Regions from separate parts of the Streptomyces sp. NPDC051963 genome, predicted to be linked through region 1. Evidence: riboswitches for the same ligand, from Rfam matches in the RefSeq annotation. Region 1 holds a riboswitch; the other holds the start of a gene.
What was found. Region 1 has a riboswitch for thiamine pyrophosphate ahead of thiO (glycine oxidase ThiO). Riboswitches for the same ligand answer to the same signal wherever they lie in the genome.
Positions count from the first base shown of each region.

Region 2: another riboswitch for thiamine pyrophosphate. It lies ahead of thiC (phosphomethylpyrimidine synthase ThiC); the one in region 1 lies ahead of thiO (glycine oxidase ThiO).

Region 1 is NZ_JBIUCC010000002.1:889,031-893,891, reverse strand. Features, by position in the region: gene ACIHFB_RS10470 (Rv2175c family DNA-binding protein) at 21-386, opposite strand; gene ACIHFB_RS10465 (FAD-dependent oxidoreductase) at 520-1,749, opposite strand; gene ACIHFB_RS10460 (hypothetical protein) at 1,778-2,155, opposite strand; TPP riboswitch at 2,208-2,319, shown strand; gene thiO (glycine oxidase ThiO) at 2,317-3,492, shown strand; gene thiS (sulfur carrier protein ThiS) at 3,489-3,689, shown strand; gene ACIHFB_RS10445 (thiazole synthase) at 3,693-4,487, shown strand; gene pknB (Stk1 family PASTA domain-containing Ser/Thr kinase) at 4,582-4,861, shown strand, end outside.
Region 2 is NZ_JBIUCC010000005.1:86,316-91,176, reverse strand. Features, by position in the region: gene ACIHFB_RS21140 (IclR family transcriptional regulator C-terminal domain-containing protein) at 1-183, shown strand, start outside; gene ACIHFB_RS21135 (SsgA family sporulation/cell division regulator) at 283-720, shown strand; gene ACIHFB_RS21130 (YibE/F family protein) at 899-2,461, opposite strand; TPP riboswitch at 2,533-2,710, shown strand; gene thiC (phosphomethylpyrimidine synthase ThiC) at 2,703-4,529, shown strand; gene ACIHFB_RS21120 (DUF4240 domain-containing protein) at 4,722-4,861, opposite strand, start outside.

The sequences.
Region 1 (4,861 bases):
TTCAGGTCAGCGTGCGGTGCTCAGACGGCGAGCGCCTGGGCGCGGCGCTTCACCTCCGTGCCGCGATTCTCGCTCAAGGCCTGCGCGGGGGTGCCGGGCAGGCTCGCGTCGGGGGTGAACAGCCACTCGAGCATCTCTTCGTCGGAGAAGCCGTCGTCCCGCAGGAGTGTCAGGGTCCCGGACAGGCCCTTGACGACCTTGTCCCCGTCGATGAAGGCGGCAGGGACGTGCAGCGCGCGGTTCTCACCACGGCGTACGGCGATGAGCTGGCCCTCCTTGACCAGCTGCCGGACGCGCGTCACCTCGACGTCGAGCATCTCTGCGATGTCGGGCAGGGTGAGCCAGGCGGGGACGAGAGCATCGATCTTTGCGTCAATCTCGGTCACGGGACAAGCGTGCCATCCCGGACTGACAGTCGGAAGCCAGGCCCGTCCGACCTGCGCGAACACGTTACGCCATGGTCGCTTCCACCCGCCCGGACGGCTCAGACCGTCACCGGCCCCTCCGCTCGCGGACGCCTTACGCCGTCGCCGCCTTCAGCGGCCTGGCCGGGTCCGAGATCAGCATCGGATCCATCTCCGCGCCCGCCTCGATCAGCCGCCGCCCCTGGGCCAGGTCCCTGGGGCGGCCCACCGCCAGCAGGGCGACCAGCCGGTTCTCACGGAGCCAGCACACCGTCCAGGACGGGCCGGAGGCGTCACCGCGCCACAGGGTCGTGTCGGCGGACGCGTGGTGGCCGACGTACTGGACGAAGCGGCCGAACTGCTCCGACCAGAAGTACGGGACCGGGTCGTACACCGCCGGGGCCTCGCCGATGATGTTCGCCGCGACCGTACGGGGCCCCTGGAGGGCGTTGTCCCAGTGGTGGACCAGCAGGCGCTCGCCATACCTTCCCGAAGGGAAGGAAGCGCAGTCGCCGACCGCGTAGACGTCCGGCACGGAGGTCTGGAGCCGGTCGTCGGCCACGACCTCGCCGTGTCTGCCCAGCGCGATGTCCGAACCGGCGAGCCAGGCGGTGGCGGGCCGGGCGCCGATGCCGACCACGACGGCGTCCGCGGGCAGCCGCGAGCCGTCGTCGAGGACGACCGAGCCGGGCTCGACGCGCTCCACGCGCGCGTGCGTCCGCAGCACCGCGCCGCTGTCGGCGTACCAGGCGGTCATGGGCGCGGCCACCTCGGCGGGCAGTGCGCCCGCGAGCGGCCGGTCGGCGGCCTCCACGACGGTCACCGCGCAGCCCGCCTCACGCGCCGCCGTGGCGAACTCCGCGCCGATCCAGCCCGCGCCGACGACCACGATGTCGTGCTGCCGGGCGAGCACCGGCCGCAGCCGTTCGGCGTCGTCCAGGGTGCGCAGCAGATGGACGCCGGGGACGCCCTCCGTGCCCGGCAGCCGGATCGGTTCCGCGCCGGTGGCGAGGACCAGGACGTCGTACGGCACCGGCCCGTCGGCGGTGTCCAGTTCGTGGTCGCCGGGGCGTACGCCGAGCACCTCGCAGCCGAGTCGCAGGTCGATGCCGAGCGCTTCGAAGTCCACGTCGAAGGCGGAGCCCTCGGCCTTGCCGAGCAGTACGGCCTTGGACAGTGGCGGCCGGTCGTACGGCTGATGGGGCTCGGCGCCGATCAGCGTCACGCTGCCGTTGAAGCCCTGTTCGCGCAGGGCGACCGCGGTCTGCACGCCGGCCATGCCCGCGCCGGCCACGACCACGCGCCGCGGATGTGACGTGCCTCGTTCCTGCGTCTGCTCGCTCACCTGATCACCATAGACAACTGACGTTCTGTCAGTAAGCGGCAGGTTCAGTGACCTGCTGCACACCAACCTCGTCGACCTGCTCCACCACGCTCGTCCCGCTGCCCGGCTGCGACTCCCACTCCCAGGTCTCATCGAGCCGCACCCGCCCGTCGGGCAGCTCGACGACCGTCGACACGCAGTGCCCGCAGGACGTAGTCCCGTCCCGCTTGAGCTGCACGTACCGGAAGTCGAGCCGGTCGCCCTCGCGCGTACCCACCAGATGCCCGCGTACGACATCGCCACCCGTGTACTCGGCCCAGATCGTCCCGTCCGCCTCGTGGTACGTGAACCGGGTGCGGGTACCCACCTGACCTGGGGCCTGGTCGGCGACCGGGGCGAGGACGAGGCCGTCGAGCGAGCGGGGCATGACAACAGGCTCCCTTACAGAGGCGCGGAACCACGGGCTAGGGTGGCCAACGTAAAGCACTCGCGGGAGCCCGGACGCACCGGGCTGAGAGGGAGGCTGGCGGCCTCCGACCGTACGAACCTGATCCGGGTCATGCCGGCGAAGGGAGGGGCTGGACGCCCATGTCGCATACGTCCGACAAAGCATCCGACACAGCAGACGTCCTGGTCATCGGGGGCGGAATCATCGGGTTGGTCACGGCGTGGCGGGCCGCGCAGCGCGGGTTCGCCACGGCCGTCGTGGATCCCGAACCGGGCGGCGGAGCCGCACAGGTGGCGGCCGGGATGCTGGCCGCCGTCACGGAACTGCACTACGGCGAGCAGACCCTGCTCGGCCTGAACCTCGCCTCGGCCCGCCGCTATCCGGACTTCGCGGCCGAGCTCACCGAGCTGACGGGCCACGACCTCGGTTACCGCCGGTGCGGCACGCTCGCCGTCGCGCTGGATGCCGACGACCGCGCCGAGCTGCGCGAACTGCACGCGCTGCAACGGGAGTCCGGGCTGGAGTCCGAGTGGCTGTCCGGGCGGGAGTGCCGGCGTCTGGAGCCGATGCTCGCGCCGAGTGTGCGCGGCGGGCTGCGGGTCGACGGGGACCACCAGATCGACCCGCGGCGCCTCGCCCGTGCGCTGGTGACCGCGTGCGAGCGGGCGGGGGTGGTCTTCCACCGGTCGTGGGCCGAGCGGCTGTCGGTCGTACGGGAGCGGGCGGCCGGTGTCGTCACGCGCGACGGCCACGCGGTGAGCGCGGGTCAGGTGGTGCTCGCCGGCGGCAGCCTGAGCGGGCAGCTCGCGGGCGTCCCGGACGACGTACTGCCGCCCGTACGCCCCGTGAAGGGCCAGGTGCTGCGACTGACCGTGCCGGAGCGGTACGCGCCGTTCCTGAGCCGCACCGTCCGCGCCATGGTCCGCGGCAGCCATGTCTACCTGGTGCCGCGCGAGAGCGGCGAGCTGGTCGTCGGCGCGACCAGCGAGGAGCTGGGCTGGGACACCACGGTGACGGCGGGCGGTGTCTACGAACTGCTGCGCGACGCGCACGAGCTGGTCCCCGGCATCACCGAGCTGCCGCTGACGGAGACCCGGGCCGGGCTGCGCCCCGGCTCCCCCGACAACGCGCCGCTGCTCGGCCCGACCGAACTCCCCGGACTCCTGCTGGCCACCGGCCACTACCGCAACGGCGTGCTGCTCACGCCGGTCACCGGCGACGCCATGGCGCACGCGCTGACCACCGGTGAACTCCCGGACGTGGCCCGCCCCTTCACCCCGAAGCGCTTCGACGCCCTCTCGGAGCTGCCCGTATGAACGTCTCCGTCAACGGAGAGCCTCGCCGGATCGCTCCCGGCACGGCTCTCGACACGCTCGTGAAGTCCCTCACCGCGGCCCCCTCCGGAGTGGCCGCCGCCCTGAACGAAACCGTCGTCCCGCGCGCGGAGTGGTCCGCCACGTCCCTCTCCGAGGGAGACCGCGTCGAAGTCCTCACCGCCGTCCAAGGAGGCTGACCCATGGCTGACGACCCCTTTGTCATCGGCGGTACGGCCTTCTCGTCCCGGCTCATCATGGGTACGGGCGGCGCGCCCAGCCTGGACGTGCTGGAGCGGGCGCTCGTCGCCTCCGGCACGGAGCTGACGACGGTCGCGATGCGGCGCGTGAACCCCGATGTGCACGGTTCGGTGCTGTCGGTGCTGGAGAGGCTCGGCATCCGGGTCCTGCCGAACACGGCGGGCTGTTTCACCGCCGGGGAAGCCGTCCTCACCGCCCGGCTGGCCCGGGAGGCGCTCGGCACCGACCTGGTCAAGCTGGAGGTCATCGCCGACGAGCGGACGCTGCTGCCGGATCCGATCGAGCTGCTGGAGGCGGCGGAGACGCTGGTGGACGACGGGTTCACGGTGCTGCCGTACACGAACGACGACCCGGTGCTGGCACGGAAACTGGAGGACGCCGGCTGCGCGGCGATCATGCCGCTCGGCTCGCCCATCGGCTCCGGGCTCGGCATCCGCAACCCGCACAACTTCCAGCTGATCGTGGAGCACGCACGCGTGCCGGTGATTCTGGACGCGGGTGCGGGTACGGCGTCGGACGCGGCGCTGGCGATGGAGCTGGGGTGCGCGGGTGTGATGCTTGCCTCAGCGGTGACGCGGGCGCAGGAGCCGGCGCGGATGGCCGAGGCCATGCGGCATGCGGTGGAGGCGGGGCGGCTGGCCCGGCTGGCGGGGCGGATCCCGCGGCGGCACTTCGCGGCGGCGTCGTCCCCCGCGGAGGGCATCGCACAGCTGGACCCGGAGCGGCCGGCCTTCTGAATAGGTGAGGCGTGCGTCACAGGTACGCTTCAGTCCCGCCCCGATCGCGGCCGAAACTGCGGTTGTGTCAGCGACGGCTCGTAGACTCACCGGCGTGGATACGACCCTTCATGACCCCCTGGTCGGGCAGGTGCTCGACGGCAGGTACCGCGTCGACGCGCGGATCGCCGTCGGCGGGATGGCCACGGTCTACCGGGCCGTGGACACCCGGCTCGACCGCGTCCTCGCACTCAAGGTGATGCACCCCACGCTCGCGGCCGACGCCTCCTTCGTGGAGCGGTTCATCCGCGAGGCGAAGTCCGTGGCGCGGCTGGCTCACCCGAATGTGGTGCAGGTCTTCGACCAGGGGACCGACGGGCCGTATGTCTATCTGG
Region 2 (4,861 bases), on a different contig from region 1:
CGGCAGGAGTACGCGCTCGGCACCGTGTGTGCGGCGATTCCCATCACCGTGGGCACCACGGCGGCGACCATGGCCATTTCCCTGCCCGTCCATCAAGCCGATCGGCTGCTGCCCGCGGTGCGGCAGTTGCAGGACGAGGTCGGGCGTCTCCTGGGGTCACTCGCGATCTCTATCAGCATCTGAAAACTCACTCCTTGTGATCTGTCGTGTACGTTCAGCAAGATGCCTTCAGTGCCAAGGGGTTCATTCCCGGCCAGACGACGGCAAATGACGGGACAGGCGATGCGCGAGTCCGTACAGGCAGAAGTCATGATGAGCTTTCTCGTGTCCGAGGAGCTCTCCTTCCGGATCCCGGTGGAGTTGCGCTACGAGACCGGTGATCCCTATGCCGTGCGGCTGACCTTCCATCTGCCCGGTGACGCCCCGGTGACCTGGGCGTTCGGGCGGGAGCTGCTGATCGACGGGGTGGGCCGGCCGTGCGGTGAGGGGGATGTCCGCGTCTCACCCGCCGAACTCGACACGCTCGGTGACGTTCTGATCCGGCTTCAGGTGGGCGGCGACCAGGCCGTGTTCCGTTCCTCGGCGGCGCCGCTCGTGGCCTTTCTCGACCGCACCGACAAGCTGGTGCCGCTGGGCCAGGAGGGCGCCCTCGCCGACTTCGACGCCCACCTCGACGAGGCGCTGGACCGCATCCTCGCGGAGGAGCAGAGCGCGGGCTGAGGGGAGTGGCTGTGGACGCCTGTGGGCGGTGGTGATGCAACGGTTCGGCGGGGTTGTGGAGCCAGGCAGGAACGCTTCTGCGATGTGAGGCGGGTGAGGTGGGGGGCGGGGCGCTTGACCTGGCGGCCCCGTACCGCTGAGGGCGAGCGGCGTGACCTGGCCGCGGCGCCCGCTCCCCTCACCGCTTGCGCCGTCGCCCCTTCCCGCCGCGTGCCGGAGCCGTGGGTGCCACGTCAGCGTTGGCCGTCAGCTCCCCGCCGGGGCGATCGGCTGAGACCATCAGTGCCGCCAGCGCCGTCGTGACCGGCACGGACGCGACCAGGCCGATCGAGCCCACCAGCGTGCGCACGATCTCCTCCGCCACCAGCTCACTGTTGGCGACGGTACCGACGCTGCTCTGGGCGATCGAGAAGAGCAGCAGCAGCGGCAGCGCGGCGCCCGCATACGCGAGGACGAGCGTGTTGACGACCGACGCGATGTGGTCGCGACCGATGCGGATGCCGGCACGGTACAGCCCGCGCCAGCCCATCGTCGGGTTGGCCTCGTGCAGCTCCCAGACGGCCGACGTCTGCGTGACCGTCACGTCGTCGAGGACACCGAGCGAACCGATGATGATGCCGGCGAGCAGCAGGCCACTCATGTCGATCGACGGATACAGGCCGTGGATCAGACCGGTGTTGTCGTCCGTGTTGCCGGTGAGCGAGGCCCAGTCGATGAAGACCGAGCCGAGGATGCCGATCAGCAACAGCGAGATGAGGGTGCCGAGTACGGCCACCGAGGTTCTGGCGGACAGACCGTGGCACAGATACAGGGCTGCCAGCATGATGGCACTCGCCCCGATCACCGCCACGACCAGCGGGTTCGAGCCCTGAAGGATGGCGGGCAGGATGAAGAAGTTCAGCACCAGGAAGCTGATGGCCAGCGCGACCAGCGCCATGACACCGCGCAGGCGTCCGACGATCACGACGGCGAGCGCGAAGATGCCGGCGAGCACCATCATCGGGACACGACGGTTGACGTCGGTCACCGAGTACTGAAGATCCTTCGGTGCGGAGGGCTCGTAGGCGACCACGACCTTCTCGCCCTCGTCCAGTTGCCGCGACTGGTCCGGCTGCACGATCTCCGTGAACGTACGGCCCTTGTCGTTGCCCGTGTCGACCCGGATCGTCGCCTTCTTGCAGGTGCCGTTCTCCTGCTGCTGCGCCGAGGAACCCTCCGCGGTGGAGGTGTCGCCGGTCGGCGTCTCCCCCGACGCGTTGACGTCCTTGCAGCTGACCTCGACCACCTTGGTGACCGTGGCCTGCTGGGTCTGCCGGTCGAAGCCGACCCCGGTGCGCTCGTGCGACGGGGCGCCGCCCGGCCACAGCACCGCGAGCCCGACGACCACCGCCACGGCGAACGGGATGAGGATCGCCGCGATGATCTTGCGGAGATGCTTGGAGACGGGCGCCGCGGGGCCGTGACTGTGTGAGTGGCCGTGCCCGCCACCGCCGCCCGGCCCGTGTCCGTCCCCGCCGCCGTGATCGTGACCGCCACCGGCACCCGATCCATGTTCGGGGCCGCCGCCGGAGACGGGCCCGTGCTCGTGCCACGCTCCGGGTCTGGTGCCGGCCCCAGCCTCGTGACCGCCGCCGGAACTCGGCCCGTTTCCACGGCTGTTGCCGTTTCCAGGGCCGCTACCGGGGCCGGGGCCGCGGGGCGGCTCGGGCGGTGGATACGGAGACTGACGTGTCGTGGTCACCGCCCGATCATCGCAAGAACGACGGGGGCCCACTGTTCAGCGCGCCCGAATTGACGCTAGCGTGGGGGCACGTTTGTACACGCGGGAGCTCGGAGCACCGGGCTGAGAGGGCGCTGACCTCCGTCTACGCGATGTTTCACGTGGAACACGTGATGTTCCCCATGAAACGTCGGCGGACGGAAATCGCTGCGTCGACCGCCGAACCTGTTACCGGGTAATGCCGGCGTAGGGAGTAGGTCTCATGACCATCAAGGACGCACGCACGCCTGCCTCCACGGAGAACGCGACGGATATTTCGTCGCAGAACCGGACCGACGGGGAGGCCGGGAAGTCCATCGGCTGGCACAAGGCGTACATCGCGGGCTCACGACCCGATCTGCGCGTGCCGGTCCGTCAGGTGCATCTCACCAACGGGCAGTCGGTCACGCTCTACGACACGTCGGGCCCGTACACCGATCCGCACACCGACACCGATGTCCGCCGGGGCCTCGCCCCGCTGCGCGAGAACTGGATCATCGCCCGCGGCGACACCGAGGAGTACGCGGGCCGTCCCGTCCGCCCCGAGGACGACGGAATCAAGCACACCTCGCCGCGTGGCGGCCTGCGCAACCTCGACGCGGTCTTCCCCGGGCGGCCGCGACAACCACGCCGCAGTCGGGACGACAAGGCGGTCACGCAGCTCGCGTACGCGCGCCGTGACGAGATCACACCCGAGATGGAGTTCGTGGCCGTCCGGGAGAACGTTTCGCCCGAGGTGGTCCGTGAGGAGATCGCGGCAGGCAGGGCCGTACTGCCCGCGAACGTCAACCACCCGGAGATCGAGCCGATGATCATCGGCAAGCGGTTCCTGGTGAAGGTCAACGCCAACATCGGCAACTCCGCGGTCACTTCCTCCATCGAGGAGGAGGTCGAGAAGATGACCTGGGCGACTCGCTGGGGCGCCGACACGGTCATGGACCTGTCCACCGGCCGCAACATCCACACCACCCGCGAGTGGGTGCTGCGCAACTCCCCCGTCCCCATCGGCACGGTCCCCCTCTACCAGGCCCTGGAGAAGGTCGACGGCAGGGCCGAGGAGCTGACCTGGGAGATCTACAAGGACACGGTCATCGAGCAGGCCGAGCAGGGCGTGGACTACATGACGGTCCACGCGGGCGTGCGCCTGCCGTATGTGCCGCTGACGGCGAACCGCAAGACCGGCATCGTCTCGCGCGGCGGCTCGATCATGGCGGCCTGGTGCCTGGCACACCACAAGGAATCGTTCCTCTACGAGAACTTCGAGGAACTCTGCGAGATCCTCGCCGCCTACGACGTCACGTACTCGCTGGGCGACGGTCTGCGGCCCGGCTCGATCGCGGACGCCAACGACGAGGCCCAGTTCGCGGAGTTGCGGACGCTCGGGGAACTCAACACGATCGCGAAGCGTTTCAACGTACAGACCATGATCGAGGGCCCGGGACATGTCCCGATGCACAAGATCAAGGAGAACATCGACCTTCAGCAGGAGATCTGCGATGAAGCTCCGTTCTATACGCTCGGCCCGCTGACGACGGACGTCGCGCCGGCGTACGACCACATCACTTCCGGCATCGGTGCCGCGATGATCGCCTGGTGGGGCACGGCCATGCTCTGCTACGTCACGCCCAAGGAGCACTTGGGCCTGCCCAACCGTGACGACGTCAAGACCGGCGTCATCACCTACAAGATCGCCGCCCACGCAGCCGACCTCGCCAAGGGGCACCCAGGTGCGCAGGAGTGGGACGACGCGCTGTCCGACGCCCGCTTCGAGTTCCGGTGGGAGGACCAGTTCAACCTCGCCCTCGACCCGGACACGGCCCGCGAGTTCCACGACGAGACACTGCCGGCCGAGCCCGCCAAGACCGCTCACTTCTGCTCGATGTGCGGGCCGAAGTTCTGCAGCATGAAGATTAGCCAAAGCATCACAGAGCGGTTCGGTGGTACGGCGGCTGCGGGGGCGACGGCTGAGGAGGTCGCTGAGGGGATGCTGCAGAAGTCGAAGGAGTTCGCGGCTAGCGGGAACCGGGTGTACCTGCCCCTTGCGGAATAGTCGTAGCCCTGTGAACGGCCCGCGCCTCATGAAGGAGTCGCGGGCCGTCCCGTCCTGCTTGGCAAGGACGGATCTGGCCTACGTGTTCACGGCAAAGCGTCCGCTGACGCGCCCGTACGAGGCCGTGAGTCCGCTGGCTGTGTGCCGCGCGATTCCTCGGAGCCGACCCATGGATCGGTATTTCGAGTTCATCTAGTCGAGAGCTCCGAGGTAAAGCCTTGCCAGACGGGGCAGTCGCCGATGCATCTCGTCTGCGTCGTCGAAGTCGAAGTCTTCCCCCATGTCCGTTGCATCGCTGTCCTGCTCATCAGCTGACCGGTGCTCAGCCCAGG